DNA from 2 places in the Streptomyces sp. NPDC094034 genome. Region 2 is predicted to be linked to the other one. Evidence: riboswitches for the same ligand, from Rfam matches in the RefSeq annotation. Region 2 holds a riboswitch; the other holds the start of a gene.
What was found. A riboswitch is a leader RNA that binds a small molecule or an ion and turns the genes downstream of it on or off. The one in region 2 is predicted to bind cobalamin.

Region 1 (5,331 bases), on a different contig from region 2:
ACACCTTCGTGGCCGTACCCGCGGCGATCTACGCGGCGGGCGCGGCCGGCTTCTTCGCCGTGCCCTACACGATCCTGGTCTACCCGCTGATCTTCACCTTCCTGCCCCGCCTCTGGTCGGTGTCGCACAAGCACGGCTACGTCACCACCTCGGACTTCGTACGGGGCCGGTTCGGGTCGAAGGGGCTGTCGCTGGCGGTCGCCCTCACCGGCATCCTCGCGACCATGCCGTACATCGCGCTTCAGCTCGTCGGCATCCAGGCCGTGCTGGACGTGATGGGCGTCGGCGGCGGCGAGAACACCCACTGGTTCATCAAGGACCTGCCGCTGCTGATCGCCTTCGGTGTGCTCGCCGCGTACACCTACTCGTCGGGGCTGCGGGCGCCCGCGCTGATCGCCTTCGTCAAGGACACCCTGATCTACATAGTGATCGTCGTGGCGATCATCTACATCCCCATCAAACTGGGCGGGTTCGACGACATCTTCGCCAAGGCGGGCGACGCCTTCGCGCAGACCAACCCGGCGACCGGCCAGCCACGCGGCGCCCTCGCGCCGGGCGACGCCGGGCATTGGGGCTATGCCACGCTGGCGCTCGGTTCGGCGCTCGCGCTCTTCATGTATCCGCACTCCATCACGGCGACGCTCTCCAGCCGCAGCCGTGAGGTGATCCGGCGCAACACCACGATCCTGCCGCTCTACTCACTGATGCTGGGCCTGCTGGCGCTGCTCGGCTTCATGGCGATCGCCGCCGGGGTCAAGGTGGACAACGGACAGCTGGCGATCCCGCAGCTCTTCGAGACGATGTTCCCCGACTGGTTCGCGGGGGTGGCCTTCGCGGCCATCGGCATCGGCGCGCTGGTGCCCGCCGCGATCATGTCGATCGCCGCGGCGAATCTCTTCACCCGCAATATCTACAAGGACTTCATCAGGCCGGACGCGACCCCCGAGCAGGAGACCAAGGTCTCGAAGCTGGTCTCGCTGCTGGTGAAGGTGGGCGCGCTGGTCTTCGTGCTGACCATGGACAAGACGGTCGCGATCAACTTCCAGTTGCTCGGCGGGATCTGGATCCTCCAGACGATGCCCGCGCTGGTCGGCGGCCTGTTCACCCGCTGGTTCCACCGCTGGGCGCTGCTCGCGGGCTGGGCGGTCGGCATGATCTACGGCACGGCCGCGGCGTACGGCGTGGCCAGCCCGACCCAGGCGCACTTCGGCGGCTCCTCCAAGGAGATCCCCGGGCTGGGTGAGATCGGCTACATCGGCCTCACCGCGTTCGTGCTCAATCTGGTGGTGACGGTGGCGCTCACCTTCGTCCTGCGCGCGGCCAAGGCGCCGGAGGGCACGGACGAGACGAGCCCGTCCGACTACACGGCGGACGCGGGCGATCCTGGCGTGAAGGTCGACCTCCCGGCCGCGACCTCGGGCGGCTCCGGAGGCCACTGACCGGTCACCGCCCGGCTCCACGGGCCGCCGGATCCCCGGGAATCACGGGGATCCGGCGGCCTTTTCGCTGTCCGCGCGGGCCCGAACGGAATGACGCACGACACAACATCTGGGGGGTGGTTCCCGAGCCAGCCCCCACATGTATGCTCGACCTCGCTGTCGACGCAGGGGAATCCGGTGCGAATCCGGAACTGTCCCGCAACGGTGTGATGTGGTGTGCTTTGCCATACCCACGAGTCCGAACACCTGCCGGCGGTGCGTCCGGTTCGACCGAATCGGACGCCGAGACGTCCGGGCCTCGTGGATGGGCCGGTGGGCGCCGTACGCCGTGCCGCCCGGATCCGGGCCGTACGCTCCGTACCGCGAGAAACAGCCCGCTCCCCTCCCGACGGTCCAGAGCCGAGCGAGGGAGAGCACCACGTGACCATCGCGCCAGCCGATCCGGCTTCAGGCATCTCCGAGGCCGCCGCACGGGCGGCCGACGGACCAGGGACCGCACTGCTGCGGACCCTGACCGACCTGACCGCCGATCTGCCCGACGCCGACCCCGGCAGAGTCGCCGCCGCAGCCCTGCGCGGCCGTAACGCCCGGTCGGACGAGGCCGAGCTGCGCGAGCTCGCCACCGAGGCGGCCGCGGGGCTCATCTCCGAGGACCCCGCCTACTCCCGGCTCGCGGCCAGGCTGCTGACCCGCACCATCGCCGACGAGGCCGCAGGCCAGGGCGCCGTGGCGTTCTCCGCGTCCATCGCCGTCGGCCACCGCGAGGGCCTGATCGCGGACCGTACGGCCGGCCTCGTCTCGCTGCACGCCGGCTTCCTCGACGCGCTCATCGACCAGGAAGCCGACGACCGCTTCGGCTACTTCGGGCTGCGGACCCTCTACAGCCGCTATCTGCTCCGCCATCCGATCACCCGCCGGGTCATCGAGACCCCACAGCACTTCATGCTGCGCGTGGCCGCCGGACTCGCCGAGGACCAGAGCGTCCGCGCGCTCGACGAGGTCGCCGCGCTCTACCGGCTGATGAGCCGGCTGGACTATCTCCCCTCCTCCCCCACCCTCTTCAACTCCGGTACGCGCCACCCGCAGATGTCCTCCTGCTATCTGCTGGACTCCCCGCTGGACGAGCTGGACTCGATCTACGACCGGTACCACCAGGTGGCGCGGCTCTCGAAGCACGCGGGCGGCATCGGCCTCTCGTACTCCCGTATCCGATCGCGCGGTTCGCTGATCCGGGGCACCAACGGGCACTCCAACGGCATCGTCCCGTTCCTGCGCACCCTCGACTCCTCGGTCGCGGCCGTCAACCAGGGCGGCCGGCGCAAGGGCGCGGCCTGCGTCTACCTGGAGACCTGGCACGCGGATCTGGAAGAGTTCCTGGAGTTGCGCGACAACACCGGCGAGGACGCGCGCCGTACGCACAATCTGAATCTCGCGCACTGGATCCCGGACGAGTTCATGCGCCGGGTCGAGTCGGACGGCGACTGGTCCCTGTTCTCCCCCGTCGACGTGCCGGAACTGGTCGACCTGTGGGGCGACGCGTTCGACGCGCGGTACCGCGAGGCGGAGGCCGCAGGACTGGCGCGCAAGACGATCCCGGCCCGCGAGCTCTACGGCCGGATGATGCGTACCCTCGCCCAGACCGGCAACGGCTGGATGACCTTCAAGGACGCCTCGAACCGCACGGCGAACCAGACCGCCGAGCCCGGCCGCGTCGTCCACTCGTCCAATCTCTGCACGGAGATCCTGGAGGTGACGGACGACGGGGAGACCGCCGTCTGCAACCTCGGCTCCATCAACCTCGGTTCGTTCGTACTGGCCTCGGGCGACCTCGACTGGGAGCGGCTGGACGAGACCGTCCGCACGGCCGTGACCTTCCTCGACCGGGTCGTGGACATCAACTTCTACCCGACCGAGCAGGCAGGCGCCTCCAACGCGAAGTGGCGCCCGGTGGGCCTGGGCGCGATGGGCCTCCAGGACGTCTTCTTCAAGAAGCGGCTGCCCTTCGACTCCGCCGAGGCCAGGGCCCTTTCCACGAAGATCGCCGAGCGGATCATGCTCGCCGCGTACGAGGCGTCCTGCGCGCTCGCCGAGCGCAACGGCCCGCTCCCCGCCTGGTCCGAGACGCGCGCCGCGCGCGGGGTGCTGCACCCCGACCACTACGACGTGGAGCTGAACTGGCCGGAGCGCTGGGACGCGCTGCGCGCCCGGATCGCCACGAGCGGCATGCGGAACTCCCTGCTCCTCGCGATCGCCCCGACAGCGACGATCGCCTCGATCGCGGGCGTCTACGAGTGCATCGAGCCGCAGGTCTCCAACCTGTTCAAGCGCGAGACGCTCTCCGGGGAATTCCTCCAGGTCAACTCGTACCTGGTGGACGAGTTGAAGCGGCTCGGCGTCTGGGACGCGCAGACCCGCGAGGCGCTGCGCGAGTCGAGCGGCTCGGTGGCGGGCTTCGGCTGGATCCCGGCGGAGGTGCGTGAGCTGTTCCGTACGGCGTGGGAGATCCCGCAGCGCGGCCTGATCGACATGGCGAGCGCGCGTACGCCGTTCCTGGACCAGAGCCAGTCGCTGAACCTGTTCCTGGAGACGCCGACCATCGGAAAGCTCAGCTCGATGTACGCGTACGCCTGGAAGAAGGGCCTGAAGACGACGTACTACCTGCGCTCGCGCCCGGCGACACGGATCGCGCGGGCGGCGCGGGCGACCGTGCCCGTACCCGCGCAGATGACGCCCGACGAGGACGCCATCGCCTGCTCCCTGGAAAACCCCGAGTCCTGTGAGGCATGCCAGTAATGACCACTTCGGACAAGAATCTCCTGGACCCGGGCTTCGAGCTGACGCTGCGGCCCATGCGCTACCCGGACTTCTACGAGCGCTACCGCGACGCGATCAAGAACACCTGGACGGTGGAGGAGGTCGACCTGCACTCCGACGTCGCCGACCTCGCCAAGCTCTCCCCCGGCGAACAGCACATGATCGGCCGGCTGGTCGCGTTCTTCGCGACGGGCGACTCGATCGTGTCGAACAACCTCGTGCTCACGCTCTACAAGCACATCAACTCCCCCGAGGCGCGGCTCTATCTCTCGCGCCAGCTCTTCGAGGAGGCCGTACACGTCCAGTTCTATCTGACACTGCTGGACACGTATCTGCCCGATCCGGAGGACCGCGCGGCGGCCTTCGACGCGGTGGAGGAGATCCCGTCGATCCGTGAGAAGGCCCAGTTCTGCTTCAAGTGGATGGACTCGGTCGAGACCATCGACCGCCTGGAGTCGAAGGCGGACCGCCGCCGCTTCCTGCTGAATCTGATCTGCTTCGCGGCCTGTATCGAGGGACTGTTCTTCTACGGCGCTTTCGCGTACGTCTACTGGTTCCGCTCGCGCGGTCTGCTGCACGGCCTGGCCACCGGCACCAACTGGGTGTTCCGTGACGAGACGATGCATATGAACTTCGCGTTCGAGGTCGTGGACACGGTCCGCAAGGAGGAGCCCGACCTCTTCGACGACGCCCTCGAACAGCAGGTCACGGACATGCTGAAGGAGGCCGTCGACGCGGAACTGCAATTCGGCCGGGACCTGTGCGGCGACGGTCTGCCGGGGATGAACACCGAGTCGATGCGCGAGTACCTGGAGTGCGTCGCGGACCAGCGCCTCCAGCGGCTGGGCTTCCCGGCGGTCTACGGCTCCCAGAACCCGTTCTCGTTCATGGAACTCCAGGGCGTCCAGGAGCTGACGAACTTCTTCGAGCGCCGCCCGTCGGCGTATCAGGTCGCGGTCGAGGGCACGGTCGGGTTCGACGACGACTTCTAGACCCGCCGGTGGTCCACCTCGGCCCAGACGGTCTTGGTCGTATAGGCATCACGCACGCTCCACCCCCACCGGTCGGCATACGCGGC
Region 2 (5,331 bases):
ATCTACACCCGGATCCACAACCCCACGCAGGATGTGCTGGAACAGCGGATCGCCGCTCTGGAGGGCGGGGTCGCGGCCGTCGCGCTCGCGTCGGGGCAGGCCGCCGAGACGCTGGCGATCCTGACGCTCGCCCGCGCCGGGGACCACATCGTCTCCAGCACCTCGCTGTACGGCGGGACATACAACCTCTTCCGGCACACGCTCCCCCGCTTCGGCATCGAGGTGTCCTTCGTCGACGATCCGGACGACATCGACGCCTGGCGGGCCGCCGTACGCCCCCACACCAAGGCGCTGTTCGCGGAGACGCTGGGCAATCCGCGCGGCAATGTCCTCGACGTACGGGCGGTGGCGGACGCGGCGCACGACGCCGGGCTGCCGCTGATCGTCGACAACACCGTCCCGACGCCCTATCTGCTCCGCCCGATCGAACACGGCGCGGACATCGTGGTGCACTCGGCGACGAAGTTCCTCGGCGGGCACGGCACCACCATCGGCGGGGTGGTGGTCGACGGGGGCACGTTCGACTTCGGCGCGCACACCGAGCGGTTCGCGGATTTCCATACCCCGGACGCCAGTTACCACGGGCTGCGCTACTGGCCTGACCTGGGCCCGGGTGCCTTCGCGGTGAAGCTCAGGGTGCAGTTGCTGCGCGACATCGGCCCCGCGCTCTCCCCGCACTCGGCGTTCCTGCTGCTCCAGGGCGTGGAGACGCTGAGTCTGCGCGTCGAGCGGCACACCTCCAACGCGCTGGCGCTCGCCGAGTGGCTGGAGCAGCGGGACGAGGTCTCCGCCGTCCACTACCCGGGGCTGGCGTCCAACCGCTGGTACCAGGCCGGGCGGCGCTACCTTCCGCACGGCGCCGGCGCGGTCCTCGCGTTCGAACTGCGTGACGGGGTCGAGGCGGGCAAGCGGTTCGTGGACGGGGTCGAACTCTTCAGCCATCTCGCCAATATCGGTGATGTGCGCAGTCTCATCATCCATCCGGCGTCGACCACCCACAGTCAGCTCGGCGAGGAGGAGCTGGCGGCGACGGGCACGGCTCCGGGGCTGGTGCGGCTCTCGGTGGGGCTGGAGAACGTGGCCGATCTCAAGGCCGATCTGGAGGCGGGGTTCCGCGCCGCGAAGGCGTCGTCCTGAACACGTCCGCCGACTCGGCCACGCTCCCCCTCCCGCCGGTCACCGGTGGCTGGCAGGAGGGGGATCCGGCCGGCCGCCGCTCCTGGGTGACGCTCGACGGTCCGCTCCCGCTGGAGGCGGGCGGGGCGCTGCCCGGAGTCCGGCTCGCGTACGAGACATGGGGGCGGCTCGCTCCCGACGGCTCGAACGCGGTGCTGGTCCTGCACGCGCTGACGGGGGACAGCCATGTCGCGGGACCGGCCGGGCCGGGGCATCCCACAGGGGGGTGGTGGGATGCCCTGGTCGGTCCGGGCCGGGCGCTCGACACCACTCGCTGGTTCGTGGTCGCCCCGAATGTGCTCGGCGGCTGTCAGGGCAGTACCGGCCCCTCCTCGGCGCGGCCGGGCGGTGGCCGCTGGGGGCCGGCGTTCCCATATCTGACCCAGCGCGACCAGGTGGCCGCCGAGGCGGCCCTCGCCGACGCGCTGGGGATAGCGCGCTGGGCCGCGGTCATCGGCGGGTCCATGGGGGGTATGCGCGCCCTCGAATGGGCTGTCGGCCGGCCGGAGCGCACCGGCTCGCTGCTGGTCCTCGCGTGTCCCGCCGCCTCCTCCGCGGAGCAGATCGCCTGGGGCGCCGTCCAGATCGCGGCGATCCGTTCGGACCCCGGGTGGCAGGGGGGCCGTTACCACGACGCCCCGGCCGGCGGCGGTCCGCACCGGGGGCTGGGGATCGCCCGGCGCATCGCGCATGTGACCTACCGCAGCGAGCCGGAGCTCGGCGCCCGGTTCGGCCGGGAGCCGCAGCGGGGCGGCCATCCCTGGCAGGGCGGCCGGTACCAGGTCGAGTCGTATCTCGACCATCACGCCGCGAAGCTGGTGCGACGGTTCGACGCGGGCAGTTATGTGACCCTCACCGAAGCGATGAACGGCCATGACGTGGGCCGGGGCCGCGGTGGCGCGGCGGCGGCCCTGCGCCGGGTCCGGATGCCGGCCCTGATCGCGGGGGTCGACTCCGACCGGCTCTATCCGCCGGCCCAGCAGGCGGAGCTGGCCGCCGCCATCCCCGGGGCCGACCGGCTCAGGATCATCGAGTCGCCGTACGGGCACGACGGCTTCCTGATCGAGACCGCGCAGGTGGGCGCTCTGATCGAGGAGCTGCTGTCCGGGGCGTGACGCCCGGTCGGCGGACGGGTCGGGGACCATCGGATGGCCGAAATATGAACCGTGCTGTCGGTGATCCGCTTCAGCGCCTAAGGTGGCTGGTGCAGTCGGTTCGCCCTGCCAGCCGGGCAGGCGCGTCGTAAGAGGGAACCCGGTGGAAATCCGGGACTGCCCCGCAGCGGTGAGTGGGAACGACCGCCGTCATCAGCACTGGGTCCGAGCCGGACCCGGGAAGCGACGGCCAGTAGGAGTCCCTGTCGGTACGCGCGTTCATCCGCGCGTACGGGTACGGGACGCGCCCGCGAGTCCGAAGACCTGCCACTGCCCGCGCGCCACCGGTGCGCGCGGAGATCTCGGTGACCTCGAGGGCGGGTCGGCGTACATATCGGGCGGGTATCCGTGGCGGCACGACGCCGCCGGCCCGCCGGATCTGTTCGGCTCTTCGCGCCCGCGGTCCGTCGCCGGGATCTTGGGAGACATACTCGCGAAGGAGAGTCCCTTGACCACGAAGTCCGCAGCCGCGGCAGCCCGGGCCACCGTGTACGGCTATCCCCGTCAGGGCCCGAACCGGGAACTCAAGAAGGCCGTCGAGGGCTACTGGAAGGGCCGGATCACCGCCGACGCCCTCCGGGACACCGCGGCCGAACTGCGCCGCGCCACCTGGCGCCGGCTCGCCGACGCCGGTGTCCATGAGGTGCCGACCGGTGACTTCTCGTACTACGACCATGTCCTGGACACCAGTGTCATGGTCGGCGCGATCCCCGCCAGGCACCGCGCCGCCGTCGAAGCGGACCCCCTGGACGGGTACTTCGCGATGGCGCGCGGCACGCGGGAGGTGACGCCGCTGGAGATGACCAAGTGGTTCGACACCAACTACCACTACCTGGTGCCGGAGTTGGGGCCCGACACCGTCTTCACCGCCGATTCCGGCAAGCAGGCCGACGAGTTCCGGGAAGCCCTCGCGCTCGGTCTGACGGCACGTCCGGTGCTGGTCGGTCCGGTCACCTATCTGCTGCTGGCGAAGCCGGCCCCCGGGGTCGCCGCCGACTTCGAGCCGCTGACCCTGCTGGACCGGCTGCTGCCCGTGTACGCGGAGGTGCTCGCCGATCTGCGCGCGGCGGGCGCCGAGTGGGTCCAGTTGGACGAGCCCGCCCTGGTGGCGGAGCGTTCCCTGGCCGAACTGAACGCCGCCAACCGCGCCTACCGTGATCTGGGCTCCCTCACCGACCGGCCGAAGCTGCTGGTCGCCTCGTACTTCGACAAGCTCGGCGCGGCCCTGTCCGTACTGGCCAAGTCCCCCATCGAGGGGCTCGGGCTGGACTTCACCGGGCCCGCGGCGGCGAATCTCGATGAGCTGGCGGCGGTCGGCGGCTTGCCCGGCAAGCGTCTCCTCGCTGGTGTGGTCAACGGCCGTAACGTCTGGATCAACGACTTCGAGAAGTCCCTGTCGGTCCTCGGCACGCTCCTCGGCCTCGCCGGACAGGTGGATGTCACGTCCTCCTGCTCCCTGTCGCACGTGCCGCTGGACGTCACGGCCGAGCGCGAGATCGATCCGGGGATCGCCCGCTGGCTCGCCTTCGCCCAGCAGAAGACCGAGGAGATCGTCACGCTGGCCCGTGGTCTGGCGCGGGGCACCGGCGCCATCACGGCCGAACTGGCGGCCAACCGTGCCGACTTGGCTTCAAGGGCGGGATCGGCGCTGACCAACGACCCGGCCGTTCGCGCACGGGCCGCGGCCGTCACGGACGCGGACAGCCGCCGCCCCCAGCCGTACGAGAAGCGTGCGGAGGCCCAACGTGACCGTCTGGGGCTGCCGTTGCTGCCGACGACGACCATCGGCTCGTTCCCGCAGACCACGGAGTTGCGCACGGCCCGCGCCGATCTACGGGCCGGCCGTATCGACGCGGCGGGGTACGACAAGCGGATCGAGGCGGAGATCCGTGAGGTCATCTCGTTCCAGGAGGAGACCGGCATCGACGTCCTGGTGCACGGCGAGCCCGAACGCAACGACATGGTGCAGTACTTCGCCGAACAGCTCGTCGGCTACCTCGCCACGCGGCACGGCTGGGTGCGGTCGTACGGCACCCGCTATGTCCGGCCGCCGATCCTCGCCGGGGACATCTCCCGCCCCGCCCCGATGACAGTGCGCTGGACGGCATACGCCCAGTCCCTCACCGGCCGGCCGGTCAAGGGCATGCTGACCGGCCCGGTCACCATGCTGGCATGGTCGTTCGTACGGGACGACCAGCCGCTCGGTGACACGGCGCGGCAGGTCGCCCTCGCGCTGCGCGACGAGGTCGACGATCTGGAGAGCGCGGGCGCTTGCGTGATCCAGGTGGACGAGCCCGCGCTGCGTGAGACGCTGCCGCTGCGGGCCCGTGATCACCAGGCGTATCTCGACTGGGCGACCGAGGCGTTCCGCATCACCACCGGCGGGGTCCGCGCGGACACCCAGATCCATACGCATATGTGCTACGCGGAGTTCGGTGACATCCTTCCCGCGATCGACGCGCTGGACGCCGATGTGATCAGTCTGGAGGCCGCGCGCTCCCATATGCGGGTCGCCGACGAACTGGCCGAGGCGGGCTATCCGCGCGAGGTCGGCCCGGGTGTGTACGACATCCACTCACCCCGCGTCCCGTCCACCGGGGAGGTGGTGGACCTGCTGCGCAAGGGACTTGGGGCGGTGCCGGCCGAACGGCTCTGGGTCAACCCGGACTGCGGGCTGAAGACCCGTGGCTGGCCGGAGGTCCGTGCCGCGCTGGAGAACCTGGTCGCGGCGGCCCGGGAGGTCCGGGCCACGCTCCCGGCCCCGGCCCCGGCCTCACCGACACCGTGACACCGGGCCCGCGGCCCCGCCCTCCCCGGTCAGGGGGCGGCGGGCGCCGCGGGCTCGCGGCGGCGACGGCGGCCGGGGAGCGTTTCCCGCGCCGCGCCTACGATGGGCCCATGCCCGGACGCCATGGATCCTCACCAGCGAGCGATGCGCATCAACACACGCCCGGCACCTCCGAACTGGCCGCGGCGGCGGCGGTGTTCTCGCTGCTCGCCG

Region 1: another riboswitch for cobalamin. It lies ahead of ABTZ59_RS06845 (ribonucleoside-diphosphate reductase subunit alpha); the one in region 2 lies ahead of metE (5-methyltetrahydropteroyltriglutamate--homocysteine S-methyltransferase).

The regions. Positions count from the first base shown of each region.
Region 1 is NZ_JBEOUD010000005.1:26,062-31,392, forward strand. Features, by position in the region: gene mctP (monocarboxylate uptake permease MctP) at 1-1,439, shown strand, start outside; cobalamin riboswitch at 1,583-1,707, shown strand; gene ABTZ59_RS06845 (ribonucleoside-diphosphate reductase subunit alpha) at 1,860-4,232, shown strand; gene ABTZ59_RS06850 (ribonucleotide-diphosphate reductase subunit beta) at 4,223-5,245, shown strand; gene ABTZ59_RS06855 (ATP-binding protein) at 5,242-5,331, opposite strand, start outside.
Region 2 is NZ_JBEOUD010000015.1:68,732-74,062, forward strand. Features, by position in the region: gene ABTZ59_RS16150 (bifunctional o-acetylhomoserine/o-acetylserine sulfhydrylase) at 1-1,137, shown strand, start outside; gene metX (homoserine O-acetyltransferase MetX) at 1,134-2,291, shown strand; cobalamin riboswitch at 2,370-2,616, shown strand; gene metE (5-methyltetrahydropteroyltriglutamate--homocysteine S-methyltransferase) at 2,779-5,118, shown strand; gene ABTZ59_RS16165 (ArsR/SmtB family transcription factor) at 5,229-5,331, shown strand, end outside.